DNA from 4 places in the Sedimentibacter sp. MB35-C1 genome. Region 3 is predicted to be linked to each of the others. Evidence: a T-box and tRNA genes for the amino acid it is inferred to sense, from the RefSeq annotation. Region 3 holds a T-box; the other regions hold tRNA genes.
The links. The T-box of region 3 lies ahead of ileS (isoleucine--tRNA ligase). A T-box ahead of a tRNA ligase gene usually reads a tRNA of that ligase, here a tRNA-Ile.

Region 1 (7,668 bases), 1.1 Mb from region 3:
GCAGTGTCAGCGGTTCAAATCCGTTCGCCGCTATCAAGATGCCCTAACCCATTTTTTCAATTAATATTGGGAAAAAGATGATGGTAGGTCATTGGCAGCAAGTTCAAAATTTTTGAACGAGAATGTACAATAAGGCCCTATGGTCAAGCGGTTAAGACACCGCCCTTTCACGGCGATAACCCGGGTTCGAGTCCCGGTAGGGTCATGATGCCCTAACCCCATTTTTCAGAGTTTCTTTCTGAAAAATGGATGGTAGGTCATATGTAACGAATTCCCAATTTTTGTGACGTAAGGAGCAGAAAAATTGGTGAATGAGACTGCAAAATATGGAAGCTTAGCTCAGTTGGGAGAGCATCTGCCTTACAAGCAGGGGGTCATAGGTTCGAGCCCTATAGTTTCCACTTAAGTCCTAACTTCATTAATCAGATTTTTCTGAAAAGTGTTGGTAGGTCAAATGCAGTGATTAACTGCAAAAGCGGCCTGGTAGTTCAGTTGGTTAGAATGCCAGCCTGTCACGCTGGAGGTCGAGGGTTCGAGCCCCTTCCAGGTCGCCATTAAAAAAAAGAAGTATAGTCGAAGAAGTAATTTATTGGCGTAAAACAATTATATATGCTGGTGTAGCTCAATTGGTAGAGCAACTGACTTGTAATCAGTAGGTTAGGGGTTCAAGTCCTCCCACCAGCTTTGTAACATTAAAAAAATAAGGAAGAGTTCCCGAGTGGCTAAAGGGGACGGACTGTAAATCCGTTGGCACCGCCTTCATTGGTTCGAATCCAATCTCTTCCACCATTGCGGAAGTGGCTCAGTGGTAGAGCATCGCCTTGCCAAGGCGAGGGTCGCGAGTTCGAATCTCGTCTTCCGCTCCAACATAAATTTATTTTGCGGGTGTAGCTCAATGGTAGAGCCCCAGCCTTCCAAGCTGGTCGCGAGGGTCCGATTCCCTTCACCCGCTCCAATATAACCTATTCAAATTCTTAAGAAATTTTTTAAAAATTTGGTAGTTTTTAGAAATTACTGAGCACCCATAGCTCAGTAGGATAGAGCAACGGACTTCTAATCCGTGTGCCGGGGGTTCGAATCCTCCTGGGTGCATTTTAGTGGGGTATCGCCAAGCGGTAAGGCACCAGACTCTGACTCTGGCATTCGTGGGTTCAAATCCTACTACCCCAGCCAAAGAATAAAGAATTGGGATGTCGCCAAGCGGTAAGGCACTAGACTTTGACTCTAGTATGCGTAGGTTCGAATCCTGCCATCCCAGCCATTTAATTTATTATGATCCATTAGCTCAGCAGGCAGAGCACTTGACTTTTAATCAAGGTGTCCGGCGTTCGAATCGCCGATGGATCACCATTGGAGAGGTATCGAAGTGGTCATAACGAGGCGGTCTTGAAAACCGTTTGGGTGTAAGCCCGCGTGGGTTCGAATCCCACCCTCTCCGCCAAATTAAACTATGCATAATGGAGAAGTACTCAAGTGGCCGAAGAGGCTCCCCTGCTAAGGGAGTAGATCTGACAAGGATGCGAGGGTTCAAATCCCTCCTTCTCCGTAAGTTACATAGTAGGAGTGTAGTTCAGTCGGTAGAACATTGGTCTCCAAAACCAAGTGTCGTGGGTTCGAGTCCTGCCACTCCTGTTTAAAATAGTTTTTATGCAACGGGGCGTAGCGCAGTTTGGTAGCGCATCTGGTTTGGGACCAGAGGGCCGCGGGTTCAAATCCTGCCGCCCCGATACTTAAAATGGGCTTATAGCTCAGGTGGTTAGAGCGCACGCCTGATAAGCGTGAGGTCGATGGTTCGAGTCCATCTAAGCCCACTGTACCAAAACATATTGTTTTGGGCCTTTAGCTCAGTTGGTTAGAGCGCCCGGCTCATAACCGGTAGGTCCAAGGTTCGAGTCCTTGAAGGCCCACTCATAAAACATTTAATTTGTTTATAATGAATTTGCCCAGATAGCTCAGTCGGTAGAGCAGGAGACTGAAAATCTCCGTGTCCGTGGTTCGATTCCGCGTTTGGGCACCAAATAAAAAGGCTTACAATAAGAAGTAAGCCTTTTTTGTTATTTAATAATATTATTTAAAAATAGAGTCTAAAACAGTTTTTATTAGATTTGATATGTTTGTGTAAAAGATTTTATCGTTAAATTTTATAGGAAGAAGGTTTCTTTTTATGCCTTCAATTGCTGTGTATTTTGGTACCTTATAATTTACATTATCAATAAAGAAAAACTCCATAATCTTGTCATCTTTAAAAAAATCTAATGGGATATGTAATTCCATTGTTTGAGAGGCTAAATCGGTCTTTAAGCTAAAGTTAATGTTTGTGTTTACATAATTAGTTTTTAACGCGCTTATTATGTTGCATTTACAAATTAAAGTATTCTTTTTTATTTTTGTGGACTCGCTGTTTATACTAACCATAAGGTTGTCATAATGAAGAATATTATCATACATATCAAGTATGCAGCTGAATAGTGTAGGAAGATTAAAAACATCCTCATAATTATGCTGTAATATCAATTCCGCAAATTCCTTTCTCGGTTCTATTCTGTACGCTTTGTATAATGTTATGATATCCTCTCCGCCTAGAGTGTCATTTCTATTAATATTAAAATATTTCTCAGCAGTTTTTAATTTCAAATTTTGAACTTCAATTTTATTTTTAATGTTTTTCATCCAATAGTATAAATCAACTTTAGTAAAGGTACTCAAATCAATATTAAGATTGTATTTTTGCATCTTTCGCATTAAAAATGGAATGTCAAAACTGTTTCCATTGTAGGTGATTATATACTCCTTTTTACTAATCAATTCGTAAAAGTATTTTAATGCTTCAGGTTCATCAATTGAATATTCACAGAATATCTGGGTAATTTTATAGCCATTGTTTTCATAAAGAAGAACAGTTATTGAAATTATATCAGAATATTCTCTGGACAGACCGGTTGTTTCTATATCAATAAAGAAGGATTTTTTTAATAAGTTATGTATATTTTCTTTAATGTTAATTAAATTTACTTCTCCGCTGTTAATGATCATTAATTCTCCTATCCTGCTTGTACAAAATTAGTTTTGATTTACGTCCCAAAATTTGGTAAAATATGTTGAGGTGTAATTATGCATGTATTAATTTATATTTTTGCTTTTTATGCAATTGGAATATTATCGTATGAGTGTGGATGTTTTGAATACTATTTAGCAGTTTCTGCGTTCATACTTGTTTATAATGCGTTTACCACTAAAAGATTCTTATACAGTCTTTCAATTGCAGCATTTGTTTTTTTATCATTTATTAATAGTTATTATAATTCAATTTTTGTATTAAAACAATACATTAATGAAGAGATAGACTTGGTTGTAGAAATTAGCCATAAAAATAAGCAGAGCTCTGAGTCTGAATATGTTAGCTATAATGCGCGAGTTTTAAGCATAAATAATTACAAATTAAGAGAAGAAGAAAATACGATAATTTATGTAAAAGAAGAGAACGAGGTTAAAGAAAACAGTGTTGCTCAATTTACCGGTAGAATAGCAGATAATAGGTTCAGTAAAAATAGAATGATGTTTAACTATGAAAATTATCTGAAATCGAAAAAAATAGGAGCAGTTGTTTTTTTGAAAGGAGATGTCAAAACTCTAAAAGAGAATGTTTCGTGGTTTAGAAGTCTATCAGTTGATTTTAAAAATTATACAGAAAACACATTCTATGATAAACTGGATAAAGAAAATGCAGACATAATTTTATCTATAATACTTGGAGATTCAGACTACTTGGATGAAAGTACGTATGACGGGATAAAGGGAATGGGACTAGCTCATATATTTGCTGTTTCAGGAACTCATATAGCACTTATGTATGTATTTTTGATTACATTATTTAGGCTTTTTTTAAATTATAGATTAAGCTGGGGATTAACATGGGTGTTGATTTGGGTATATGGTTTCCTTATAGGGTTTCCTGTTACAGTATTGAGAGCACTTGTAATGTTTACTGTGTTGTTCGGTGCCGAGATGTTTTACAGAAAATATAATTCTCTTAACTCTATAGGACTGGCTGCTCTTATTTTGACCTTATATAATCCTTTTTGGATTACGGATGCTGGATTTTTACTATCATTTACGGCTGCTTTGAGCCTGATTTTTTACAATCGCTATATTCTAAAATATGTATTATACAAAAATATAATAATAAAATCTATTTCTCTTTATTTATTTTTACAGCTATTTACATTACCTGTTGTAGCATATTACTTTAACTATCTGCCACTAATGGGTATATTTTATAATCTTATCCTTATACAAATTTTTTTGGTCATAATTATTTATGGCTTTATCTTATTGCTTACAAGCGGGTTTCTATTGGAATTTTTAGTGATTCCTTTTAAAATATTTGATTACATACTTTATTGTCTCAAATATATCATAAGCTTAGCAAATAATGTTGCATATAACGGAGTTATCATTCCAACAATGTCTGGATGTGAAATTATATTTTTTTACATTGTTCTTGCTGCAATGCTTTATTTTCTTTCATGCAATAGTTTTCGAATAAAAAAGTGTGTTATCACTATCTTATTAAGTTTTTGCATATTTGATTTTATAATCATTCCTTCTATGGATAGTAAGGTGTATTTTAATGTTGTAGACGCAAACCAAGGACTCTTCACAACAGTTAAATATAAAAATATAAATTTGATTTTTGATTGTGGAAGCAATAAAAACGGCTTTGGGGAGTATACAGCGGTTCCTTATCTTACAAAGCATGGAATAAGAACAATAGAAGGGGTTTTTATAAGCCATTGGGATGAAGACCATTATTCAGGGTTAAAAGAAATAATAAATAACAATATAAAAATCAAAAAAATTTTTTCTTCTTTTGATAGCGATGAATATAAAGTTAACATATTGAAAAAAGGAAACTTTTCTAATATAGATGAACGATTAAAAATAGAAACCTTATGGCCGGATAAAAATTATATAGCAAAAAGCACCAACAATGGATCGATGGTAATACTTATGAGTTTTGATAATATAAAAATATTTATGGCGGGAGATATTGAAATGGAAGCAGAAGATATGCTTCTAGGCATGGAGCATGCTGATATTCTTATAGTTCCGCATCATGGAAGCAAGACTTCGTCCACAGATAGTTTTGTAAATATGTTGAAGCCGGATTTAGCTGTAATAAGCTACGGTAATAATAATTACGGTATGCCATCGGAGGAGGTTATATCCAGATATGAAAGAAATAAGAGCACAATATTAACTACATATAATGAAGGAGAAATAAATTTTATTTTAAATGACGGCGAAATATATTATAATACATATACAGGACAGAAATCAGATAATTTTTATAAACTATATTTTACGGGATTAATACCGAATTTAATTAATTTTTGCCTGTTGCTTTATTGTATACTATACAAGGGAGAAAGGTATGAGCTATAAAATAATAATTGATTTGATTAAGAAAGATAAAGTTCCGGAATTTTTAATTTTATATGGGAATGAGGAATATTACATAGATAATGCAGTAAAACTCATTAAAAATAAATATGTCAGCGACGAATATGAAAGCATGAATTATGCAGAGTTTGAAAAAGTTGAAAATAACTTTAGTAATTTTTATGAGTTTATAACAACTTTTTCGTTTATGTCAAATAAAAAGGTGTGCACTGTAAAAGATTCAACATTTTTAACTTCATCTGGGAGCTTGAACAAAACTGAAGATAATAAGCTAATTGATTTGTTAGGCAAAAATGATAGCTGCGTTACTTTATTTTTGATTAAGGGAGGAAAACCGGATTCTAGAAAGAAGATCGTTAAAAATTTAAAAGCCGGAAATGCAGTTTTTGAAATTACTAGGCTGAATGAGGGAGAATTAACCAGATATATTGTTGAAAAATTCAAAGAGCTTAATTTGAGCATAAGTCTTAATGATGCTGCTTACATTGCAAATAACTCAGGGTATTTGGAGTATGAAAGCACAGTCAGTCTTTATCATGTAAATAATGAAATAGAAAAACTTGCAGCTTACAAGGCAAATTCAAAGAGTATATCTTTTGAGGATATTGACCTGCTATTAATTAAATCTGTTGAAAGTAATATTTTTAAGCTTGTGGATAATATTTGCGAAGGCAATAAAAAAAAGGCATTTGAAATACTTGATGAGATGCTTACCAATAACACTCCTGAGCAGTTTGTTATTCACATGATAGCCAGACAGTACAGATTGCTTTATCAATACACTGTTTTACTTAAAAAGGGCTACAGCTTTAATGAGATCATGAGTACCATGAAGATTAAAAAATTTATTGCCACAAAGCTTTCGAAGCAAGTCAGAAGCACGAGTGGTGAAAAAATAAGATATTACATGGAAAAGATTCTTGAGACGGACAGGAAAATTAAGACTGGAGAAATTGATGGCAGAATAGGACTTGAGCTTATTACTAACGGAATTATTAAGTAAATTGTGAAATAAAAAAACCGGATAACCCGGTTTTTCTTTATTTCCTGAGATTCATCAACTAACATCACATCCAGAATATGAGGTTAGTTGATGAATCTTAAGGATTTTAGTTTCAAAGGTAATAAAACCTATGAGCTAAAATTAAGCAACTTTATTTAATCTTTTAGATAGTCTGCTTACTTTTCTTGCTGCTGCTTTTTTATGAATAGTATTTTTTGCAGCTGCTTGATATAATTTCTTTTCACATAATCTCAATAATTCTTTAGCTTTTTCGTAGTCACCTGCGTTTAAAGCTACTTCGAATTTCTTAATACATGTTTTGATTTCAGACTTTCTGCTTTTGTTAACTTCAGTTTTCTTATTTATAACTAAGATTCTTTTCTTTGCAGATTTAATATTTGCCAAAATCTTCACCTCCTTCAAGTAGTCTTATTCAAATGCTATAACATTTTAGCATATTATTTGCATATTGACAATATTTTAGACAGCAAATCAATTATACAGGCTATTTTAATAAAAATCAAGTATAAAGAATAAAAAAATGAAAAAATTCAATAATAAATCTAATATGCAATAAATTACATGAAATTTAAATATTCTCCGATTTTGGAGAAATACTTAAACCATGAACAAAAGGAGGTAATTATGTATTACAGAACAGATTTAGCTTATGAAGCCAATGAATCACTGGCAAAAAAAGTTGAGGGAATTACTTTGAATACTCATGATTATGAACATGGCGAAGTTGTAGAGCTTGAAATCAAAGATAAAGCGGCAGAAAAATCTGTTGGGAAAAAAATGGGCAAATATATTACTTATGAAACCAAAAGCCTTAAGAGCCTTAACAGTGAATCAAAGATTGAAGTAATAAATATATTGTCTCAGGCAATTAAGGATGTGTCTGATTTAAAGCGAGAAAGAGTTTTGGTTGTGGGTCTGGGAAACCGAAATATTACCGCTGATGCGCTTGGGCCAAGAACCTTAGATAAAATAAAGGTTACAAGACAATTTTTTAAGGCATATAACAAAGATTATGATGAGGATTACAGCGAAGTGTCCATATTGGAACCGGGTGTGCTTGGTACCACAGGCATAGAGACCATTAATACCATTGTGGGTGTGGTTGAAAAAATAAAGCCTACGCTGCTTATTATTATTGATGCGCTTGCATCCAGAAAGATGAGGAGGCTATGTTCAGTTGT
Region 2 (7,668 bases), 1.0 Mb from region 3:
TTAATAGCATTGAATATCTCTACCCAACGTCCTGTTGGAGGTATAAATATTAAAGGAATTTTATTATCATTAAACACTTTCAACATTTCATTAGGTACTTCTCTTATATACCTTTCTTTAATGGCCAGTGCAGCATGTTTTTTGATTTCTTGAGAACATAAATACTCTTCAAGATTATTTGGATTAGTTGAAAATATATATCCAGTTGTAAATACAAATTCATTCCTTTGAGTCCATTTATAACCGCACTCTGAGTCAAGAACGGTTATACCCCTTACTTGATTGTCTAATCCCTTATTGCCTGCAATGACCTTATAATCTTTAAAAAATTCCGCGTCTAGTATTTCCCTAACTGTTATCATTTTATCACCATGTATTTTTTGTATAGAGAATATTATATATTACATTATATACTTTTTCAAGGAAATCATTTTCGGCCTATATTGTTAAAGAGTGATTATGTGCATGCATATAATCACTCTTGCTATACGTAGATACATATGAATTACTTTCTTCTAACAACTCTGCCTGAGGTATTACCCGTTGATTTACCTTCTTTTATTGCCAACTGACCATTTACTAAAACGAAATTAATACCTATAGGTTCTTTAAACGGATCTTCATAAGTAGCACCATCTATTACTGTATCAGGATTAAAAATAACAAGGTCTGCATCATACCCAACTTTAATTAATCCCTTTCCCATAATATTAAATCTGCCAGCCGGATAGCCGGTAATTTTTTTCACTGCATCTTCAAGAGTTATAACTCCACCTTCTCTAGCGTATTTTCCAAGGACTCTAGGAAATGTTCCGTTAGTTCTCGGATGACATTTTGCACCTGGTGCAACAGGAATTGAATCTGACCCAATCATTGTGTATGGACTCTTCATAACATAATTAATATCATCTTCACTTAACATATGGTAACAAGCATTGTCATTGCCTTTATTAGCTGCAATAATATCACATAAAACATCCAATGGTTCTTTTTCAACCATTTTACCCGCCTCATAAAGAGTTTTACATTCAAATTCCGGTGTATATGGTGTATACGAAATTACTACTCCCTTTGCTCCATTACTATTTTTGTAAAAGTTTTCCCAATTGTCAGTATATTCTATATCAGCAATTATACGCGCTCTAGTTGAAGGATCATTTAGCCTTTCAATTATCTTTTCAATACCACCTTCATGAACCCACGGAGGCAAACATGCTCTCAATGTGGTGCTGGATGCAGTATATGGATATTGATCAATTGTAATATCCAGTCCTTTTTTTCTCGCTTCTTCTATTAATTTAACAGACTCTTTTACCAGTCCCCAGTTTTTTATTCCCATAGCTTTATGATGATGTACTTGAACTGGAATATTAGCAACTTCTGCCACGTGAATTATCTCTTTAACAGCTTTTAATAAATTATATGATTCATTTCTCATATGGGAAAGATACACACCATTAAATCTATTAAGTTCTTTTGCCATTTCTTCTATTTCTTCAGGCTCCGAATATACTCCCGGAGGATAAATCAATCCAGAACTCATACCGAATGCTCCGTCTTCCATCGCTTCTCTTACTTGTTTTTTCATTTCTTTAAGCTCTTCTTCAGTTGGTTTCCTTGATTCAAATCCCATAACGTTAATTTTAACTGTTCCATGTCCAACATAAGCACCTATGTTTGTTCCTAATGGCAACTTATCGATAACATTAAGAAAATCTCCAAAGGTTTCCCAATTATATTCAGGTTCGACACCAGCTTTGGCAAAACCAGCATAAGCATCCAACAGATTTACTCTATCTGGACTTATGGGTGCGGCACTTATACCACACGGTCCAATTAATTGAGTTGTAACCCCTTGTTTCAATTTTGATAACATTCCCGGGTCTCTCAATAACGCAAAATCAGAATGAGTATGACAATCAATAAATCCGGGAGACAATATTTGGTGCTTCGCATCAATTATTTCGCAACAATCAATATCATCATTTAAATTACCTATGTAAGCAATTTTCCCATCTTTTACGCCAACACATCCATAAAACCATGGGTTGCCAGTACCATCAATAACCTTTGCATTTTTTACTACTAAATCAAACTTACACAAATTTATCACCCCTATACAAATTTTAGAAATATGACAGTTCATATTTTTCTAATCTATTTATAAATATTGTATTATTTTGATAATACTTCTTTTGGATAATACTTGCCAAACCATATCATAATTATTCCTTTAGGTGGCTTTGGTGTTGCCAAACTTATAGATACTGTCAACAATAAAGACACAAATAGAGCAACTACTACTGCATTCATTCCCATAGCTATTGGTAAGTAGTTTCCTGCACCAAGTATATAGGTAACCATTCCACCAACCATTCCGGCAGCAGCTCCATATTCGTTGGTTCTCTTCCAATAAATTCCTAATAGCAGCGGCCAGAAGAATGCTGAACCTAATCCTCCAACTGCAAATGTTATCATAAACTGAAGAGCATTAGGCGGATTAATGGATAGAATGAATATTGCTATACATATTGCAACTGTTGACATAACTGTAACTTTTTTTAACTTTTTACTGTCAGCCTTTGGATTTATCATTGATTGGTATGCATTTTTAACAAAAGTTGAACTGATAATAATAACCATGGATCCTACTGTAGATTGTATTGCTCCAGCAACACCTGCAAGTGTAAGTCCTGCTAACCATGGTGGTAAAACTTTCATGGCAATAGAAGGTATTATTTGATCTGGAACCTCTAAGTCTGGAAACATTGCACGTCCTAAACTTCCTGTCCAAATTAATGCAAGTGTCCAAACCAATACAAATAAAACTCCCATTATTATTGCCTTATGCATTGATTTTGTATCTTTATATGTAAGTGTAGCCATAGCTCCATGGGGTAATCCAATCCAAACAAGTCCATATACAATCCACATAGAAAATTGATACATTGGACTCCATGTCCAAGGTGTAACAACAGATGGATCTATTGAAATAATTTCTTTGTATACAGAAGTTAATGGTCCAAGATGACTTAAGGTTAATATAAATAACATAATTACTGATACAGTCATTATTATTCCTTGAAATACAATTGCAGCTGCTACTCCTTTTATACCACCTAATGCAGCTGTAACTAATACAAGTCCTGCAAATAATACCAATCCTAATGTGTATGAAAGGCCCGTCATAGATTCAAACAGTCTAGCGCCTCCAACAAACTGTGCCACAACATAACTGCCTAAAAACATCATTACAGCTAGTATTGCAAATACACCAATAAATTTATTACTGTTATAGCGAGATACAAATAAATCAACATAGGATTGTGCATTAATCCTTCGAGCAACTATGCCAACTTTCTTTCCTATTTCACCAAACACTGTAAAATTCATAAATATCTGAGAGAATCCAGCTAAAACCCATGTTAATCCAACTGAGTAACCAAGACCAGGTCCTCCAAGAAATGTTCCAGCACTACATAATCCAGCGGCTACCATCATTGCAACAACTATAGCTCCCATACCACGTCCGCCAGTATAAAATTCATCAACATATTTATCTACTGCAGTTTTATCCATTGTTTTTTTTGAATAAAGTCCGATTGCAATCATACCCAAAGTATAAATAGCAAAAGTAATTATTATTGCTGTACGACTACTTGCACTTATTTCATAACCCATTTATATGTCTCCTTTTAATAATATTGTTGTATTTGTTTAGTAATTATTTTACTGCTAAATCGTCATTCTCAACTTCATCACTTAATTCCATGTCCACCAACTTAAATTTAGTTATATAAATTACTACTCCAGTAAATATTACACTAATGACAATTATTGCAAACCACCAAGTAGGCAATCCTAAAATATAACTGTAATTATTAGGATCTCCACTGCCTAACAAGTAGGCTGCAATAATACTAACTAGTGTAAAAATAATTTGCACTCCAAAAACTAATTTCATTTCTTTTTCACAAATAATAAATCGAGGGTCCATTTCAATTTCATCCAAACTATAATTAGTTTCATAAAATTCTTCTTTCTTCATTCAATAACCTCCTAATATTTTTTAATTATTATTACGACTATCATTATACTGCCTACCAGACAATTATTTAGATTCTTCTATAAATATATCTAAGTAGCAATTTTGTTATATTCTATTCACTTGTGCAAATGTTTTCAATAAAATAATTTCTATAATAAACTTATTGCTCCCAAAAACTGAAAATAATTTCAAAATACACAATTATATTTGAATTATTTTTCAAAATATTACTTTGATGCTACAACTTAATTGTACTTGGTCATATCAAAGGTAAAAGTAGAACGCTTAAATAATCTGATAATATAAAAAAGCTGTGTTTTTTCACAGCTTTTGTTTTATCCAATTATCCTAATCAAATTATGCAGTAAAAAAGCAGCCGGATTTTCCAGCTGCGCTTCTGGTGCCCAAACGCGGAATCGAACCACGGACACGGAGATTTTCAGTCTCCTGCTCTACCGACTGAGCTATCTGGGCAAATTCGGTCTCATTTCCCATTTTTTTGCTCCTTGCGTCGCATAAATTGAGTCATGAGTGGGCCTTCAAGGACTCGAACCTTGGACCTACCGGTTATGAGCCGGGCGCTCTAACCAACTGAGCTAAAGGCCCAAAACAAATTGTTTTGGTATAGTGGGCTTAGATGGACTCGAACCATCGACCTCACGCTTATCAGGCGTGCGCTCTAACCACCTGAGCTATAAGCCCGTCTTAAGTATCGGGGCGGCAGGATTTGAACCCGCGGCCCTCTGGTCCCAAACCAGATGCGCTACCAAACTGCGCTACGCCCCGAATATGTAGTAACGGAGAAGGAGGGATTTGAACCCTCGCATCCTTGTCAGATCTACTCCCTTAGCAGGGGAGCCTCTTCGGCCACTTGAGTACTTCTCCATTTATATTGAATGATCCATCGGCGATTCGAACGCCGGACACCTTGATTAAAAGTCAAGTGCTCTGCCTGCTGAGCTAATGGATCATAATAAATTAAAATGGCTGGGATGGCAGGATTCGAACCTACGCATACTAGAGTCAAAGTCTAGTGCCTTACCGCTTGGCGACATCCCAATTTTTAACTGGGGTAGTAGGATTTGAACCCACGAATGCCAGAGTCAGAGTCTGGTGCCTTACCGCTTGGCGATACCCCAATAAAATGCACCCAGGAGGATTCGAACCCCCGGCACACGGATTAGAAGTCCGTTGCTCTATCCTACTGAGCTATGGGTGCAAAGAATTTTGGAGGCGCCATCCAGATTTGAACTGGAGATCTAGGTGTTGCAGACCTGTGCCTTACCACTTGGCTATAGCGCCTCGATGTTAAGTATTGGGGTGAATAGTGGGAATCGAACCCACGACCTCCAGAGCCACAATCTGGCGCCCTAACCGACTAGGCCATATCCACCAAAACATAACTTGGAGCGGGTGAAGGGAATCGGACCCTCGCGACCAGCTTGGAAGGCTGGGGCTCTACCATTGAGCTACACCCGCAAAATAAATTTATATTGGAAGCGGAAGACGAGATTCGAACTCGCGACCCTCGCCTTGGCAAGGCGATGCTCTACCACTGAGCCACTTCCGCATTGGTGGAAGAGATTGGATTCGAACCAATGAAGGCGGTGCCAACGGATTTACAGTCCGTCCCCTTTAGCCACTCGGGAACTCTTCCGATTTTAAAACACTCTTACAACTGAGCCAAGCCTAAACTATGACCCTACCGGGATTCGAACCCGGGTTATCGCCGTGAGAGGGCGGTGTCTTAACCGCTTGACCATAGGGCCTTTATAGCCATCGTAGTTTCTTTCACATATTTGCTTACTCGCTGTCGCTCATGCAAATCTGGAACTCATTGCGGTTGACCAACCGTCGATTTTTCAGAACAGAACTCTGAAAAATCGGTTAGGTCATACCCGGCGACGTCTTACTTTCCCAGGCAGTTGCCCGCCAAGTATCATCAGCGCTGAAGAGCTTAACTTCCGTGTTCGAGATGGGTACGGGTGTGTCCTCTTCGCTATTGTCACCAGATAATGTTTTTGTAAGTTTTGAACTGACTATCTAAAGCCTTTGCCCTAACAACATCGCAGTCTCATTCACCAAATTTTCTGCTCCTTACGTCGCAAAATTTGGGAATTCGTTGCGGATGACCTACCGCCATTTTTCAGAACAGAACTCTGAAAAATCGGGTTAGGTCATACCCGGCGACGTCTTACTTTCCCAGGCAGTTGCCCGCCAAGTATCATCAGCGCTGAAGAGCTTAACTTCCGTGTTCGAGATGGGTACGGGTGTGTCCTCTTCGCTATTGTCACCAGATATATAAAAGTTCTTTCAGAACTTTCAAAATCGCATAGGAATTTTTAGATTAGACATTTTTGCGCAGTCTCATTTACCAATTTACTTGCTCCTTGCGTCGCATAAATTGGGAATTCGTTGCGAATGACCTACCTTCAATTTTTTTCTCCTTTTAGTCGAAAATATTGGGTTAGGGCATCTTTGAGGTCAAGACCTCGACCTATTAGTATTGCTCAGCTGAATGCATTGCTGCACTTACACATGCAACCTATCAACCCGTTAACATATCGGGGGTCTTACTCACTTGCGTGATGGGAAATCTTATCTTAGGGCTAGTTTCGCGCTTAGATGCTTTCAGCGCTTATCTAATCCAGACTCAGCTACTCAGCTATGCCACTGGCGTGACAACTGATGCACCGGCGGTCTGTCCATTCCGGTCCTCTCGTACTAGGAACAGCTCCCTTCAAATTTCCTGCGCCCACGGCGGATAGGGACCGAACTGTCTCACGACGTTCTGAACCCAGCTCGCGTGCCTCTTTAATGGGCGAACAGCCCAACCCTTGGGACCTGCTTCAGCCCCAGGATGAGACGAGCCGACATCGAGGTGCCAAACCTCCCCGTCGATGTGGACTCTTGGGGGAGATAAGCCTGTTATCCCCAGGGTAGCTTTTATCCGTTAAGCGATGGCCTTTCCACTCGGTGCCACCGGATCACTAAGTCCAACTTTCGTTCCTGCTCGAGATGTCTCTCTCGCAGTCAAGCTCCCTTCTGCCTTTACACTCTTCGCACGATTTCCGACCGTGCTGAGGGAACCTTTGAGCGCCTCCGTTACTCTTTCGGAGGCGACCGCCCCAGTCAAACTGCCCAACTGACAGTGTCCATATACCGGTTCACGGTATCATGTTAGAAATTCAGTAACAATAGAGTGGTATCCCAACGTTGGCTCCACCGATACTGGCGTACCGATTTCTCTGCCTCCCACCTATTCTGTACAATTGCTACCGAATTCCAATGTCAGCCTGCAGTAAAGCTCCATGGGGTCTTTCCGTCCTGCCGCGGGTAACTCGCATCTTCACGAGTACTACAATTTCACCGGATCTATTGTTGAGACAGTGCCCAAATCGTTACACCTTTCGTGCGGGTCGGAACTTACCCGACAAGGAATTTCGCTACCTTAGGACCGTTATAGTTACGGCCGCCGTTTACTGGGGCTTAAGTTCAAAGCTTCTCTTTCGATGACTTCTCCCCTTAACCTTCCAGCACCGGGCAGGTGTCAGCACCTATACTTCATCTTTCGATTTAGCAGATACCTGTGTTTTTGGTAAACAGTCGCTTGGGCCTGT
Region 3 (7,668 bases):
CTGTAGGCAGACCGACTTGCTTTTTCAGCTCGTTGTTAATTTCCTCAAGTCTTAATTTTTTTTGAGTAAAATAATCCAGCTGTTTATCATTTGGATTAATTAATACTTTTCCTGTTTTCCCGTCACATACGACGATGTCATCATCCTTGATTTTTTCCGTTATATTATCAAGCCCTACTACTGTAGGAATTCCAAGTATTCTTGCAATTATGGCAGCATGGGATGTCTTGCCTCCCATTTCCGTAATCATGGCAGCCACTTTACCCTTTTCAAACTGCGCTGTATCTGAAGGGGTCAGATCCTTTGCAATGATTATTGAATTTTTTTCAAGTTTTGAGTAATCTGCAGTCTTTATACCAGAAAGAATTTTTATAACTCTGTACATTACATCTTTTATGTCTTCTGCTCTTTCTCTGAGATACTCATCCTCAATGTTTTCAAACATCTTTATATAATACATCGACACTTCGTTCAAAGCATATTCAGCGTTGACTTTTTGGCTTTCAATTTTTGTCTCTACTTCTGAAATAAATGATTCGTCCTCAAGCATCATTTCATGGGATTTAAAAATTTGCGCTTCCTTTTCACCGACTTCGTCGAGGGTTTTCAAAAATAATTCGTCTAATTGCTTTTTTCCCTTTTCAACAGCATTTCTGAGCCTTATAATTTCTTTTTTGACATCTGAGATATAAATTTTCCTTATATCCATAGTTTTTTTCTCTATTAAAAAAGCCTTTCCAATCCCAATTCCCGGTGAAACGCCTAACCCTTTCATCTAATCACTACCTTTCAGATTTTACAATTATCTGTTTTGTATGTTTAAAATGATAATTTTCTTATAGATATATTTTCGCCAATTTATATTATTATATTACCCATAGCAAGCTGTTGTCAACGAAAAAAATATTGCAATTTCAACATTTTAAGGGATAATGTTTTCATTGTTGAATTTGTGCTGTTCCGATGTGGGAAATCACAGAAAATAAATTTTTTTCAGAAACAGGCAAAACGGTATAGTAAAATTCTATACCGTTTATACCTAAAAAGTAATATTATTTATTTAATTTTTTCAAGTTTCATTCCTGTTTCAATACCGTTCAGGTTTTGAACTTCCATAGAGCTGTCTTCTGATTTTTCTATTACATCAGCCAATGTTTCACTCTTGATAAATTCTTCAAACTTATTAACAGCCTTAATTATTTCTTCCGAACCGTTATAGAATATTTTAATTCTGTCCATCATTTCATATCCGTTATTCTTTCTCATCTGTTGAACCTTTGATATGAACTCACGGGCATATCCTTCATTTATTAACTCTTCTGTAAGGTTAGTGTCGATAATTGTAAACAGGTTGTTTCCGGTTGAAACATCGTAGCCTTCCTTCGCTGAAATACGTATATCAAGTATTTCTTCGTTAAGTTCCACAGTCTGATCATTAACTGTCAACTCACATTTTTCCCCTGCCTGAACTTTTGTGATTATATCCAAAGAATCAGCCTTTGCCAGCGTTGCGGCAAATGCCTTTACATTTTTCCCAAGCATCGGGCCTGCAACCTTGAAATTTGGTTTTAATGCGAAATCCATAAATTCATTTAAATCGTGTTCAAAGACAACCTCTTTGACATTGAGCTCCTCCTTGATCAAAGGAACTAAATCGTCAATAAGCTGCTGATATTTTCCATCTATATGAATTCTTCGTATAGGCTGTCTTACCTTTATTTTTGCATTTTCTCTTGAAGCTCTTCCCAACTTGACAAGATCTTTTACAAGATCCATTCTCTTTTCAACATTTTCATCTATTAACTCTTCATGAACTTCAGGATAGTAGCTGATGTGGACAGATACTTCTCCTGTCAGGTTTCTGTATATTTCTTCTGATAAATAAGGAGCAAACGGAGCAGTTAATTGTGCAATGCCTACCAATATTTCATATGTTGTATTGTAAACGGCTTTTTTATCCTCTGTAAGCTCTGTCACCCAGAATCTTCTTCTCGAACGTCTGATGTACCAGTTTGACAAATCCTCGTTAACAAATTCCTGAATTGCTCTTACGCTCTTGTTGTGGTCGTAAGCATTCATGCTTTCTCTCACATATTTAACCAAATTGTTGAATTTGGAAATTATCCATCTGTCCAACTCCGGTCTGTCTTTGTACTCAACAAAGAACTTGCTCGGGTCTATGGAATCTGTATTTGCATACAGTGCAAAGAACGTATATACATTTTTGATAGTTCCGAAATACTTGCTTAACACTTCTTTTAATCCGTCTTCATCAAATTTTGTAGGTGCCCATGCCGGAGATACGTAAAGCAAATACCATCTCAACGCATCTGCACCGTATTTATCAAACAAGTCAAACGGATTAACTGTATTTCCTCTTGATTTAGACATTTTTTTGCCGTATTTGTCAAGTATCAAATCATTAACCAGCACTCTCTTATATGGTGATTTTCCCATAACAAATGTTGAGATTGCTATTAATGAATAGAACCAGCCTCTTGTCTGGTCAATTCCTTCGCATATGAAATCCGCAGGGAATAACTTATCAAATTCATCCTTGTTTTCAAACGGATAGTGCCATTGTGCATAAGGCATTGCTCCTGAATCAAACCAACAGTCTATTACATCCTTTACTCTAGTCATATGCTTGCCGCATTTTGGGCAGACAATGTGCACATCATCAACGTATGGTCTGTGCAACTCAATTGTTTTTTCATCTATTTCTTCAACTGCCTTTTCGGCTAATTCTTTCCTTGAGCCTATGCTTTCCACGTGACCGCATTCGCATCTCCACAAAGGCAGCGGAGTTCCCCAGTAACGGCTTCTTGAAATAGCCCAGTCATTTAGATTTTCAAGCCAGTTGCCAAATCTCTTTTCACCTACAAACTCAGGATACCATTCCACAGAGTTGTTGTTTTCTATTAATTTGTCTTTCAGTTTTGTCATTTGAATGTACCAGCTTGGTCTTGCATAGTAAAGTAACGGCGTATGGCATCTCCAGCAGTGTGGGTAGTTGTGGAGAACCTGTTCTTTTTTATACAGTTTTCCGTTTTCCTTCAGCCATTTTAATATAGGCTTATCAGCATCCATTACAAACATTTCTGACCATGGTGTTCCTCTGAATCTTCCTGTATCATCAACAGGATTTATAACCGGAAGATTGTATCTGCTTCCCGTATTGTAGTCATCTTCACCGAACGCAGGAGCTGTATGAACTATACCTGTTCCGTCCTCGGTAGTGACGTAATCTGCACATGTTACAAAGAATGCTTTTTTGCCTGAAGGTATTTCAACATAAGGCATGAGCTGCTCATATTCCATGAATTCCAAATCTTTGCCCTTCATTTCCTCCAGCACTTCGTATTCTTCTGAAATTACTTTATCAACCAACGGTTTGGAAATATAGAAAACTTCTCCCTTGGCATCTTCGGTATCTTTTATCTTTATCTTCAAATATTCTACATCCGGGTGCACTGCCAGCGAAACATTCGACAATAACGTCCATGGAGTTGTTGTCCATGCAAGGAAATATTCATCTGCGCCTTTTTTCTTGAATTTTGCATATGCAGTCATAGTCTTTATTTCTTCATAGCCTTGAGCAACTTCATGTGAAGCAAGACCGGTTCCGCATCTCGGGCAGTATGGAAGGATTTTGTGACCTTCATACATAAGTCCCTGTTTGAATATGTTGTTAAGTATCCACCACTCGGATTCAATATAGTCGTTCTCAAGTGTTATATATGGATGATCAAGATCTATAAGATATGCCATCCTCTTTGTCATTTCACGCCACAGCGCCTCATAAGTAAATACTGAATGACGGCACTTTTCGTTAAACTTGTCTATTCCATATTGTTCGATATCTGTCTTATCTTTTAGTCCCAGCTGTTTTTCAACTTCAATTTCAACCGGCAGTCCATGTGTGTCCCATCCTGCCTTCCTGTTTACCTGGTAACCTTCCATTGTTTTGAATCTGCATACAGAATCTTTCAGAGTTCTTGCTATAACATGATGAATTCCTGGTTTGCCGTTAGCTGTCGGCGGCCCCTCATAAAATATGAACGGTTCTTTATCATTTCTTGTCTCAACGCTTTGCTTGAGCAAGTTTATCTCATCCCAATATTTTGATATTTCTTGCTCTGTCTGTTTATAATCGGCTTTTGAGATATCTTTAAATTGCTTCATTTTTTCCTCCTGCTATTTAATATAATAATTCGGCTTGATTGTCACATATATCCTGTCTTAATTCTGCTGTAAAAGCGGTTTGCCGCAGATTAATCGGCAAAAAAGGTTAACTCTCTGTCCAACATAAAAATCCCATGTCTTAAGACATGGGACGAAATCCGCGGTACCACCCAAATTACATATAAATACACTAAATATGTCACTCAAAAATTTAACGCATTTATACGTAATTTCTTACTTAGTTTCAGAAATCAAGCTCATGGATGATCTTCAACACATTTGGAATTATAATCTTTCACCACTCGATTATATCTCTTATAGACCGCTCTGTGCCTACTGTTCCAATCACTGCCTTTATTTATTTTATTTCTGTATAATGATATATTAAAACGCAGACAAAGTCAAGGAATAAATTGCTTTTTAAAAACAATATACATTTATTAACACTTACACGTTAGAAGCACGGTATTATTAAGTATTATTTTACAATCAGTATGTTTTTTTACACATTAAGTAATTAGACTATTAACAAATACTTTCTTTAGGGGGTCAACTATGAGCGAAAATTGTTTAAACTGCCGTCCGATTAGGTATGATAGCAAACAGAGCTTTTCTATTAAATTTATAATTATTTTTCCATCCCGTAAATTTCATACACATCATTGGTGTAATTTCCGTCATCGCCATAGATGTAAAGCGGAGGATCAAATTTCAACTCGGGATTACCATTCTTTGATGCCCTTATCAACATCATATTAGGTTTGGCAGCAGATCTGGGATGAACAAATCGAATCTGTTTCGGCTCCAACCGGTATTTTCTGAACAGGCACATAATATCAGCCAGTCTGTCAGGGCGATGCACCATGTAAAACCTTCCATATTGCTTTAAAAGAGATGCCGCGGTACTTATTACATCCTCCAGCGAACACATAATTTCATGTCTTGAAATTGCCTTTTTATCAGAGGGATTAACAATTCCGCTGTTGCCAAGCTTGTACGGAGGATTGGAGATTACGGCATCAAAAGAATTTGGTTCCATGTGATCCAACGCATTTTTCAAATCTATATTAAGTACTTCAATTTTATCTTGCAGATTATTAAGCCCCACGCTGCGCCTTGCCATTTCTGCAACTTCTTCCTGGATTTCAACCGCATATGCCTTTGAATAATTTCTCTTTCCGCTCAGAAGTATTGGAATAATTCCTGTACCGGTTCCCAAATCAACTATTTTAGAATTGTTTTTTATATCGCAGTAATTTGTAAGCAAAACAGCATCCATGCCGAAACAAAACCAGCTTTTATTTTGAATTATTTTCAGTCCGTTGCACTGGAGATCTTCTATTTTTTCATTTTCTCTTAATTCTACTTCCATAGCATCCTTTCCTAATTGATTATATTTAACGCATCATGCATTTATACTAATTTATAAATGCGCTGTTTATGAGCTTCTTTGTGTATTCATTCTGTGGATTAATAAGGACTTCCCTTGCCTCTCCCGATTCAACTATGCTTCCCCTGTTCATAACAAGTATAGTGTCTGACATATAGTTTACTACTCCAATATCATGAGAAATAAAAATATATGAAATTTTAAGTTCTGTTTGAAGCTGCTTCAAAAGATTCAATATCTGCGCCTGAATTGAAACGTCAAGAGCAGATACCGGCTCATCGCATATTATGACTCTTGGATTCACAATCAGCGCTCTGGCTATGGCTGCCCTTTGGCATTGCCCTCCGCTTATTTCAGACGGATATTTGTCTTTTATTTTTTCATTGAGGCCCACTCTTTCAAGCATTTCCGAAACCAGTTCGTACGCTTCTTTTTTGTTTTTAGCAAGTTTTAATGTTAAAATCGGAAATGAAACATTGTCTCCTATTGTATAATTAGGGTCCATTGAACTTTTGGGGTCCTGAAATATAAACTGGACATTGCGTCTATATTCCTGATACTCATAGTCTGACATTTCATCAATATTTTTTCCGCAGTAAAATACGCTGCCGTATGTCTGTCTCTGTAATCCGCCTGCTATTTCTCCAGTTGTGGACTTACCGCTTCCGGATTCTCCCACAATTCCCAAAGCCATCCCTTCTCTGACCTCAAAAGAAGTGTTTTTTACAGCCGCAATTTTTTCCAACACCCTGCCTGTTAAGAAATGTTTCTTAACGGCATATTCTTTTCTTATATTTTTAACTTCCAAAATTATTTCATTATTATTGGTTTCCATATTGCTTCTCCCCTGACATAACAGCAGAAATTTTTACTCCAGATTGCATCTGTAATAATGTCCGTCGTTATTATGCTCCTCAGCATACTTTGCACATACATCCGTTGCATGAGGACATCTTTTTATAAACAAACATCCTTCGGCATCTCTCTCCTCATCCTGTACGTATCCATGAATTTCTGCAAGCGGCTCGTTCTTTCTCATTTTAAGAGACGGTATAATTTTCATCAAAAGCTGAGTATATGGATGCTTGGGGTTATTGAATATTTCTTCTGTTCGTCCTGATTCTACTACCTTACCAGCATACATAACAGCCAAGCCGCGGCTGTAATGCCTTACTAGTCCCAAATCATGAGAAATTAATAATATGGAAATGCCCAATTCCTTGTTTATTTCCTTAAACAACTCCATTACCTGCCTCTGCACGGTGGAATCCAAGGCGGTTGTAGGCTCGTCGGCTATAATTACCTTCGGATCGTTCATCAACGCCATTGCTATGTTAACTCTCTGACGCATGCCTCCGCTCAGCTGCCACGGGTAAAAATTCAAAATATTCCGTGGATTATCAAATCCTACTTTTTCCAGAAGTACAGAAGCCCTTAGTAATGCTTCTGTTTTGTTTTTTTTCATATGGTACATATAACCGTCGGCTATCTGGTTCTTTATTTTAATCATGGGATGAAGATAAAAAACCGTGTTTTGCGGAATATATCCTGCATTTTTACCTATGTGAATTCTTTTTTCGTTCTTCGACATTTTCAATATATCTCTGCCTGCGGTCCGCATTTCATCCGCTGCATAACTTAATCCCTCCGGCAGTACATTTATTATGGATTTAGCCGTAAGCGTCTTACCAGATCCAGATTCTCCCACAAGTCCGAATATTTCGCCTTCCTGAATATTAAGAGACAGCTCCCTGACAAGATGTTTCTCTCCTGCTTTAATGCTTAGATTTTTCAAAACCACGGATTCATTCATTGGCAGACCTCCTGTTAATAAGCATGTCATTTAATCCGTCACCTATGAGGTTAAACCCGAGAACCGTAATTATAATTGCAATTCCCGGCGCTACAGCTAGATAAGGATGCAGCAGAAAAAACTGTCTTGATTCGCTAAGCATCATTCCCCAACTAGCATGCGGAGGCTGAATTCCAAGCCCCAAAAAAGAGAGTGATGTTTCAATCATTACTGCCGAACCGATGGCTGAGCTGTACTGTGTTATAAGTCTTGGAAGCATAGCCGGGACAAAATGCCTCGT
Region 4 (7,668 bases), 1.1 Mb from region 3:
GCGAATGTCTTACCATCAATTTTTTTCTTCCTACGGTCGAAAAAATTGGGTAAGGCATCTTCTCTTTTTTTCCTATGCAATTTTCAAAGTTCTGTGGTTTTATACTGTATCCTTCAGTCTTGCTTTACTTTTGTTTAAAGCAAGCAATAAAACAGCATAAGTCCTTTAGTTCTCCTTAGAAAGGAGGTGATCCAGCCGCACCTTCCGATACGGCTACCTTGTTACGACTTCACCCCAGTCATTGATCCTACCTTCGGCGCCTGCCTCCTTGCGGTTAGCTCAGCGACTTCGGGTATTACCAACTTCCATGGTGTGACGGGCGGTGTGTACAAGACCCGGGAACGCATTCACCGCGACATTCTGATTCGCGATTACTAGCAACTCCGACTTCATGTAGGCGAGTTGCAGCCTACAATCCGAACTGGGATCGGTTTATTGGGATTTGCTCCGGATTGCTCTTTCGCTTCCCTTTGTACCGACCATTGTAGCACGTGTGTAGCCCAAGACATAAGGGGCATGATGATTTGACGTCATCCCCACCTTCCTCCGATTTATCATCGGCAGTCTCTTTAGAGTGCCCAGCTTTACCTGCTGGCAACTAAGGATAAGGGTTGCGCTCGTTGCGGGACTTAACCCAACATCTCACGACACGAGCTGACGACAACCATGCACCACCTGTCTCCCTTGCTTCCGAAGAAGAGAGTACATCTCTGCACTGGTCAAGGGGATGTCAAGCCTTGGTAAGGTTCTTCGCGTTGCTTCGAATTAAACCACATGCTCCGCTGCTTGTGCGGGTCCCCGTCAATTCCTTTGAGTTTCAGTCTTGCGACCGTACTCCCCAGGCGGAGTGCTTATTGTGTTTACTTCGGCACTGACCATCGCTGGCCAACACCTAGCACTCATCGTTTACAGCGTGGACTACCAGGGTATCTAATCCTGTTTGCTACCCACGCTTTCGTGACTCAGCGTCAGTTACAGTCCAGTAAGCCGCCTTCGCCACTGGTGTTCCTCCTAATATCTACGCATTTCACCGCTACACTAGGAATTCCGCTTACCTCTCCTGCACTCAAGTAATACAGTTTCAAATGCTAACTATGGTTAAGCCTTAGCCTTTTACATCTGACACATACTACCGCCTACTCACCCTTTACGCCCAGTAAATCCGGACAACGCTCGCCCCCTACGTATTACCGCGGCTGCTGGCACGTAGTTAGCCGGGGCTTCCTCCTTGGCTACTGTCATTTTTTTCTTCACCAAGGACAGAGTTTTACGATCCGAAAACCTTCTTCACTCACGCGGCGTCGCTGCATCAGGGTTTCCCCCATTGTGCAATATTCCCCACTGCTGCCTCCCGTAGGAGTCTGGACCGTGTCTCAGTTCCAGTGTGGCCGTTCACCCTCTCAGGCCGGCTACTGATCGTCGCCTTGGTAGGCCTTTACCCCACCAACTAGCTAATCAGACGCGAACTCATCCTATACCTCTAACGATTTGACTCATCAACCATGCGGTCATCAAGTGTTATATGGTTTTAATCCCGGTTTCCCGAGGCTATTCCTTTGTACAGGGCAGATTGTTCACGCGTTACTCACCCGTCCGCCACTAAGTATATTCCGAAAAACATACTTCGTTCGACTTGCATGTGTTAGGCACGCCGCCAGCGTTCGTCCTGAGCCAGGATCAAACTCTCGTTTTATATTCTTGCTCAAGATAGCGCTTAGCTTATCTTTGTCTTTCTTTACTTTGGTTCTTTAGTTCTTTTTTTCTTTGAACTCTCAAAGGTTTCTTATGCTGTTTTATTGTCTAGGTTCTTCGCTGTTTTTTGCGACAGCTTGAATAGCTTATCACATCTTGTCAATGTTGTCAACTATTTTTTTTGCTTCATTTCTGAATAGCTTTGTTAGTTTACCATAATCATTTCTGAATGTCAATTACATTTTAAAATATCTTATAAATTTTTGTTTTTATATAAATTATTAAAAAATGGTGCCCAAACGCGGAATCGAACCACGGACACGGAGATTTTCAGTCTCCTGCTCTACCGACTGAGCTATCTGGGCACAATGGGCCTTCAAGGACTCGAACCTTGGACCTACCGGTTATGAGCCGGGCGCTCTAACCAACTGAGCTAAAGGCCCAAAACAAATTGTTTTGGTATGGTGGGCTTAGATGGACTCGAACCATCGACCTCACGCTTATCAGGCGTGCGCTCTAACCACCTGAGCTATAAGCCCGCTTTAAGTATCGGGGCGGCAGGATTTGAACCCGCGGCCCTCTGGTCCCAAACCAGATGCGCTACCAAACTGCGCTACGCCCCGTTAATGGCGGAGAGGGTGGGATTCGAACCCACGCGGGCTTACACCCAAACGGTTTTCAAGACCGCCTCGTTATGACCACTTCGATACCTCTCCAATAATGATCCATCGGCGATTCGAACGCCGGACACCTTGATTAAAAGTCAAGTGCTCTGCCTGCTGAGCTAATGGATCGTATTAATTTTGCTGAGTGACCCATCAGGGACTCGAACCCTGGACACCCTGATTAAGAGTCAGGTGCTCTACCAGCTGAGCTAATGAGTCATATTAAAATTTAAATGGTGCACCCAGGAGGATTCGAACCCCCGGCACACGGATTAGAAGTCCGTTGCTCTATCCTACTGAGCTATGGGTGCTCAGTATTTTTATTGTGTTAAATCCTCAAAATTTTCTTTTAAATATTATGGAGCTGGTGGGAGGACTTGAACCCCTAACCTACTGATTACAAGTCAGTTGCTCTACCAATTGAGCTACACCAGCATATATAATTGTTTTACGCCAATAAATTACTTCTTCGACTATACTTCTTTTTTTTAATGGCGACCTGGAAGGGGCTCGAACCCTCGACCTCCAGCGTGACAGGCTGGCATTCTAACCAACTGAACTACCAGGCCGCTTTTGCAGTTAATCACTGCATTTGACCTACCAACACTTTTCAGAAAAATCTGATTAATGAAGTTAGGACTTAAGTGGAAACTATAGGGCTCGAACCTATGACCCCCTGCTTGTAAGGCAGATGCTCTCCCAACTGAGCTAAGCTTCCATATTTTGCAGTCTCATTCACCAATTTTTCTGCTCCTTACGTCACAAAAATTGGGAATTCGTTACATATGACCTACCATCCATTTTTCAGAAAGAAACTCTGAAAAATGGGGTTAGGGCATCATGACCCTACCGGGACTCGAACCCGGGTTATCGCCGTGAAAGGGCGGTGTCTTAACCGCTTGACCATAGGGCCTTATTGTACATTCTCGTTCAAAAATTTTGAACTTGCTGCCAATGACCTACCATCATCTTTTTCCCAATATTAATTGAAAAAATGGGTTAGGGCATCTTGATAGCGGCGAACGGATTTGAACCGCTGACACTGCGGGTATGAACCGCATGCTCTAGCCAACTGAGCTACGCCGCCATATTTCAATAACACAAGTGTACTTTAAAGTGTTATTTGAATGCTCAGAAACGCTTAGTCTTGAGCTTAATTACTTTTGGTAGCGGGAGCTGGATTCGAACCAACGGCCTCCGGGTTATGAGCCCGACGAGCTTCCAACTGCTCTATCCCGCGAAAATTCATTGATGCCGAAGACCGGACTCGAACCGGTACGAATTTGAGGTTCGCAGGATTTTAAGTCCTGTGCGTCTGCCAATTCCGCCACTTCGGCTTTGTATCTTTGTTGGCTCCGAGGGTGGGGCTCGAACCCACGACCTACCGGTTAACAGCCGGTTGCTCCACCATTGAGCTACCTCGGAATAACCCGGCGACGTCTTACTTTCCCAGGCAGTTGCCCGCCAAGTATCATCAGCGCTGAAGAGCTTAACTTCCGTGTTCGAGATGGGTACGGGTGTGTCCTCTTCGCTATTGTCACCAGATATATAAAAGTTCTTTCAGAACTTTCAAAATCGCATAGGAATTTTTAGATTAGACATTTTTGCGCAGTCTCATTTACCAATTTACTTGCTCCTTGCGTCGCATAAATTGGGAATTCGTTGCGAATGACCTACCTTCAATTTTTTTCTCCTTTTAGTCGAAAAAATTGGGTTAGGGCATCTTTGAGGTCAAGACCTCGACCTATTAGTATTGCTCAGCTGAATGCATTGCTGCACTTACACATGCAACCTATCAACCCGTTAACATATCGGGGGTCTTACTCACTTGCGTGATGGGAAATCTTATCTTAGGGCTAGTTTCGCGCTTAGATGCTTTCAGCGCTTATCTAATCCAGACTCAGCTACTCAGCTATGCCACTGGCGTGACAACTGATGCACCGGCGGTCTGTCCATTCCGGTCCTCTCGTACTAGGAACAGCTCCCTTCAAATTTCCTGCGCCCACGGCGGATAGGGACCGAACTGTCTCACGACGTTCTGAACCCAGCTCGCGTGCCTCTTTAATGGGCGAACAGCCCAACCCTTGGGACCTGCTTCAGCCCCAGGATGAGACGAGCCGACATCGAGGTGCCAAACCTCCCCGTCGATGTGGACTCTTGGGGAGATAAGCCTGTTATCCCCAGGGTAGCTTTTATCCGTTAAGCGATGGCCTTTCCACTCGGTGCCACCGGATCACTAAGTCCAACTTTCGTTCCTGCTCGAGATGTCTCTCTCGCAGTCAAGCTCCCTTCTGCCTTTACACTCTTCGCACGATTTCCGACCGTGCTGAGGGAACCTTTGAGCGCCTCCGTTACTCTTTCGGAGGCGACCGCCCCAGTCAAACTGCCCAACTGACAGTGTCCATATACCGGTTCACGGTATCATGTTAGAAATTCAGTAACAATAGAGTGGTATCCCAACGTTGGCTCCACCGATACTGGCGTACCGATTTCTCTGCCTCCCACCTATTCTGTACAATTGCTACCGAATTCCAATGTCAGCCTGCAGTAAAGCTCCATGGGGTCTTTCCGTCCTGCCGCGGGTAACTCGCATCTTCACGAGTACTACAATTTCACCGGATCTATTGTTGAGACAGTGCCCAAATCGTTACACCTTTCGTGCGGGTCGGAACTTACCCGACAAGGAATTTCGCTACCTTAGGACCGTTATAGTTACGGCCGCCGTTTACTGGGGCTTAAGTTCAAAGCTTCTCTTTCGATGACTTCTCCCCTTAACCTTCCAGCACCGGGCAGGTGTCAGCACCTATACTTCATCTTTCGATTTAGCAGATACCTGTGTTTTTGGTAAACAGTCGCTTGGGCCTGTTTTCTGTGGCCCTTCTAAGCTCCAACAGTTCTGTCTTCACTCTGAAGGGCACCCCTTCTCCCGAAGTTACGGGGTCATTTTGCCTAGTTCCTTAACAATAGTTCTTCCGCTCATCTTTGGATTCTCTCCTTGCCTACCTGTGTCGGTTTACGGTACGGGCACCTTCTTGCTCGATAGAGGCTTTTCTTGACAGTGTGGGCTCAGCTGCTTCACTACTTATTTTCGCTCCCATTCGTATCTCAGGATTGACGTTACGGATTTGCCTGTATCGTCTCCCTACTTACTTAGACGCACTTTTCCAGCTGTGCGCCAGCTTACCCTCCTGTGTCACCCCATTTCTCAAACGCTTAAAGGTGGTACTGGAATTTCAACCAGTTGTCCATCGCCTACGCCTTTTGGCCTCGGCTTAGGTCCCGACTTACCCTGAGTGGACGAGCCTTCCTCAGGAATCCTTAGGCTTTCGATGGGTGAGATTCTCACTCACCTTTCGCTACTCATGCCAACATTCTCTCTTCTGTACAGTCCACGACTCCTTTCGGTAGTGCTTCTATCCGTACACAATGCTCCTCTACCGATGTCGTAAATCTCTTCATTCGCTCAATTTTGATTTTAGCCCCGTTAGAGCTTTTCAAAAATCCTTCCTTTTTATCTATTTTAATTAATGAAGGATTTTGAACTGAGATGTCCTCAGTTATCGTTTCATTGAACAGATGAAGAGCTTTACGACATCCCACAACTTCGGTAATAGATTTTAGCCCCGGACATCTTCGGCGCAAAACCACTCGACCAGTGAGCTATTACGCACTCTTTTAATGAATGGCTGCTTCTAAGCCAACATCCTGGTTGTCTGTGTAGTTTTACATCCTTTTCCACTTAATCTATATTTTGGGACCTTAGTTGGTGATCTGGGCTGTTTCCCTTTTGACTATGAAACTTATCTCACATAGTCTGACTCCCTAGCAACATATATATGGTATTCGGAGTTTGATAGGTTTTGGTAACGTATAACGCCCCTAGACCATTCAGTGCTCTACCCCCACTATACTTACTTGAGGCTAGCCCTAAAGCTATTTCGAGGAGAACCAGCTATCTCCGGGTTCGATTGGAATTTCACCGCTATCCACACGTCATCCCGTAGCTTTTAAACGCTAATGGGTTCGGTCCTCCACCAGATTTTACTCTAGCTTCAACCTGCACATGGATAGGTCACCCGGTTTCGGGTCTACAACATACAACTTTCGCCCTTTTCAGACTCGATTTCTCTTCGGCTCCTAACCTTTGGTTATTAACCTTGCTGCATATTGTAACTCGTTGGCCCGTTCTACAAAAAGTACGCGGTCACACTTTTGTGCTTCCACTGTTTTTAGGCTCAGGGTTTCAGGTTCTTTTTCACTCCCCTCCCGGGGTTCTTTTCACCTTTCCCTCACGGTACTATTCTCTATCGGTCACTGGGTAGTATTTAGCCTTGGGAGGTGGTCCTCCCTGCTTCCCACAAGATTCCTCGTGTCCCGTGGTACTCTGGATCATATCCTCGCTTCAAACTGTTTTGCTTACGTGTCTATCACATTCTTTGGAGGAGCTTTCCAGCTCTCTTCGGCTACAGTTTTCTGTCTCTTTGATATGTCCTCAACCCCAAGTATTTCTACTTGGTTTGGGCTCTTCCGCTTTCGCTCGCCGCTACTTACGGAATCATTTTTTATTTTCTCTTCCTAAGGGTACTTAGATGTTTCAGTTCCCCTCGTTCCCCTCATACAGCTATTTATTCACTGTATGATACATAAGGTTTACCTTATGTGAGTTTCCTCATTCGGATATCTGCGGATTATCGGCTGCTTACGCCTCCCCGCAGCATTTCGTAGTTTGCCACGTCCTTCTTCGGCTCCCAGTGCCAAGGCATTCGCCCTTAGCCCTTTCTATCTTGACCTGTTTGTCATTGTTATGTCTTCATAACATTTTTTTTTGGTTAAATTGTATTTATTATTTAAAATTTGAATTTAACTAATGTCTTCTCTTTTCATTTTCCTATGCAATTTTCAAAGTTCTGTATCGCTTTAACTTTGTCGTTAAAGTGGTGGAGATAAGGAGATTCGAACTCCTGACCCCCTGCTTGCAAGGCAGGTGCTCTCCCAGCTGAGCTATACCCCCACATTATTTGGTTTTAAAAAGAGCCACTTTATACTGTTAGCTCAACAGTCTTATTTAAAATACATAATTTTTATTGTTTTTAAATAAGCAATAAAACAGCATAAGTCCTTTAGTTCTCCTTAGAAAGGAGGTGATCCAGCCGCACCTTCCGATACGGCTACCTTGTTACGACTTCACCCCAGTCATTGATCCTACCTTCGGCGCCTGCCTCCTTGCGGTTAGCTCAGCGACTTCGGGTATTACCAACTTCCATGGTGTGACGGGCGGTGTGTACAAGACCCGGGAACGCATTCACCGCGA

Region 1: it has a tRNA-Ile gene. The T-box ahead of ileS (isoleucine--tRNA ligase) is inferred to sense a tRNA for this amino acid. The anticodon was not compared.
Region 2: it has a tRNA-Ile gene. The T-box ahead of ileS (isoleucine--tRNA ligase) is inferred to sense a tRNA for this amino acid. The anticodon was not compared.
Region 4: it has a tRNA-Ile gene. The T-box ahead of ileS (isoleucine--tRNA ligase) is inferred to sense a tRNA for this amino acid. The anticodon was not compared.

Annotation. Positions count from the first base shown of each region.
Region 1 is NZ_CP133188.1:2,712,836-2,720,503, reverse strand. It holds tRNA gene RBQ61_RS13080 (tRNA-Met) at 1-33, shown strand, start outside; tRNA gene RBQ61_RS13075 (tRNA-Glu) at 134-205, shown strand; tRNA gene RBQ61_RS13070 (tRNA-Val) at 329-401, shown strand; tRNA gene RBQ61_RS13065 (tRNA-Asp) at 478-554, shown strand; tRNA gene RBQ61_RS13060 (tRNA-Thr) at 612-684, shown strand; tRNA gene RBQ61_RS13055 (tRNA-Tyr) at 705-789, shown strand; tRNA gene RBQ61_RS13050 (tRNA-Gly) at 792-866, shown strand; tRNA gene RBQ61_RS13045 (tRNA-Gly) at 882-955, shown strand; tRNA gene RBQ61_RS13040 (tRNA-Arg) at 1,019-1,092, shown strand; tRNA gene RBQ61_RS13035 (tRNA-Gln) at 1,099-1,173, shown strand; tRNA gene RBQ61_RS13030 (tRNA-Gln) at 1,187-1,261, shown strand; tRNA gene RBQ61_RS13025 (tRNA-Lys) at 1,275-1,350, shown strand; tRNA gene RBQ61_RS13020 (tRNA-Ser) at 1,353-1,441, shown strand; tRNA gene RBQ61_RS13015 (tRNA-Ser) at 1,460-1,546, shown strand; tRNA gene RBQ61_RS13010 (tRNA-Trp) at 1,560-1,632, shown strand; tRNA gene RBQ61_RS13005 (tRNA-Pro) at 1,654-1,727, shown strand; tRNA gene RBQ61_RS13000 (tRNA-Ile) at 1,738-1,811, shown strand; tRNA gene RBQ61_RS12995 (tRNA-Ile) at 1,834-1,907, shown strand; tRNA gene RBQ61_RS12990 (tRNA-Phe) at 1,942-2,017, shown strand; gene RBQ61_RS12985 (ribonuclease H-like domain-containing protein) at 2,068-3,033, opposite strand; gene RBQ61_RS12980 (DNA internalization-related competence protein ComEC/Rec2) at 3,112-5,445, shown strand; gene holA (DNA polymerase III subunit delta) at 5,435-6,466, shown strand; gene rpsT (30S ribosomal protein S20) at 6,608-6,871, opposite strand; gene gpr (GPR endopeptidase) at 7,112-7,668, shown strand, end outside.
Region 2 is NZ_CP133188.1:1,259,268-1,266,935, reverse strand. It holds gene RBQ61_RS05870 (PucR family transcriptional regulator) at 1-362, opposite strand, end outside; gene RBQ61_RS05865 (amidohydrolase family protein) at 506-2,104, opposite strand; gene panF (sodium/pantothenate symporter) at 2,176-3,681, opposite strand; gene RBQ61_RS05855 (YhdT family protein) at 3,725-4,048, opposite strand; tRNA gene RBQ61_RS05850 (tRNA-Phe) at 4,447-4,522, opposite strand; tRNA gene RBQ61_RS05845 (tRNA-Ile) at 4,581-4,654, opposite strand; tRNA gene RBQ61_RS05840 (tRNA-Ile) at 4,677-4,750, opposite strand; tRNA gene RBQ61_RS05835 (tRNA-Pro) at 4,761-4,834, opposite strand; tRNA gene RBQ61_RS05830 (tRNA-Ser) at 4,847-4,933, opposite strand; tRNA gene RBQ61_RS05825 (tRNA-Lys) at 4,946-5,018, opposite strand; tRNA gene RBQ61_RS05820 (tRNA-Gln) at 5,033-5,107, opposite strand; tRNA gene RBQ61_RS05815 (tRNA-Gln) at 5,116-5,187, opposite strand; tRNA gene RBQ61_RS05810 (tRNA-Arg) at 5,194-5,267, opposite strand; tRNA gene RBQ61_RS05805 (tRNA-Cys) at 5,277-5,350, opposite strand; tRNA gene RBQ61_RS05800 (tRNA-His) at 5,365-5,441, opposite strand; tRNA gene RBQ61_RS05795 (tRNA-Gly) at 5,454-5,527, opposite strand; tRNA gene RBQ61_RS05790 (tRNA-Gly) at 5,547-5,618, opposite strand; tRNA gene RBQ61_RS05785 (tRNA-Tyr) at 5,621-5,705, opposite strand; tRNA gene RBQ61_RS05780 (tRNA-Glu) at 5,746-5,817, opposite strand; rRNA gene rrf (5S ribosomal RNA) at 5,945-6,061, opposite strand; rRNA gene rrf (5S ribosomal RNA) at 6,230-6,346, opposite strand; rRNA gene RBQ61_RS05765 (23S ribosomal RNA) at 6,529-7,668, opposite strand, start outside.
Region 3 is NZ_CP133188.1:233,536-241,203, forward strand. It holds gene ptsP (phosphoenolpyruvate--protein phosphotransferase) at 1-775, opposite strand, end outside; gene ileS (isoleucine--tRNA ligase) at 1,057-4,185, opposite strand; T-box leader at 4,330-4,543, opposite strand; gene RBQ61_RS01145 (tRNA1(Val) (adenine(37)-N6)-methyltransferase) at 4,814-5,557, opposite strand; gene RBQ61_RS01150 (ABC transporter ATP-binding protein) at 5,604-6,410, opposite strand; gene RBQ61_RS01155 (ABC transporter ATP-binding protein) at 6,444-7,388, opposite strand; gene RBQ61_RS01160 (ABC transporter permease) at 7,381-7,668, opposite strand, start outside.
Region 4 is NZ_CP133188.1:2,724,392-2,732,059, forward strand. It holds rRNA gene RBQ61_RS13110 (16S ribosomal RNA) at 180-1,693, opposite strand; tRNA gene RBQ61_RS13115 (tRNA-Phe) at 1,982-2,057, opposite strand; tRNA gene RBQ61_RS13120 (tRNA-Ile) at 2,062-2,135, opposite strand; tRNA gene RBQ61_RS13125 (tRNA-Ile) at 2,155-2,231, opposite strand; tRNA gene RBQ61_RS13130 (tRNA-Pro) at 2,242-2,315, opposite strand; tRNA gene RBQ61_RS13135 (tRNA-Ser) at 2,320-2,408, opposite strand; tRNA gene RBQ61_RS13140 (tRNA-Lys) at 2,414-2,486, opposite strand; tRNA gene RBQ61_RS13145 (tRNA-Lys) at 2,504-2,576, opposite strand; tRNA gene RBQ61_RS13150 (tRNA-Arg) at 2,592-2,668, opposite strand; tRNA gene RBQ61_RS13155 (tRNA-Thr) at 2,717-2,792, opposite strand; tRNA gene RBQ61_RS13160 (tRNA-Asp) at 2,850-2,926, opposite strand; tRNA gene RBQ61_RS13165 (tRNA-Val) at 3,003-3,075, opposite strand; tRNA gene RBQ61_RS13170 (tRNA-Glu) at 3,199-3,270, opposite strand; tRNA gene RBQ61_RS13175 (tRNA-Met) at 3,371-3,444, opposite strand; tRNA gene RBQ61_RS13180 (tRNA-Met) at 3,522-3,597, opposite strand; tRNA gene RBQ61_RS13185 (tRNA-Leu) at 3,610-3,694, opposite strand; tRNA gene RBQ61_RS13190 (tRNA-Asn) at 3,708-3,782, opposite strand; rRNA gene rrf (5S ribosomal RNA) at 3,786-3,902, opposite strand; rRNA gene RBQ61_RS13200 (23S ribosomal RNA) at 4,085-7,147, opposite strand; tRNA gene RBQ61_RS13205 (tRNA-Ala) at 7,293-7,368, opposite strand; rRNA gene RBQ61_RS13210 (16S ribosomal RNA) at 7,492-7,668, opposite strand, start outside.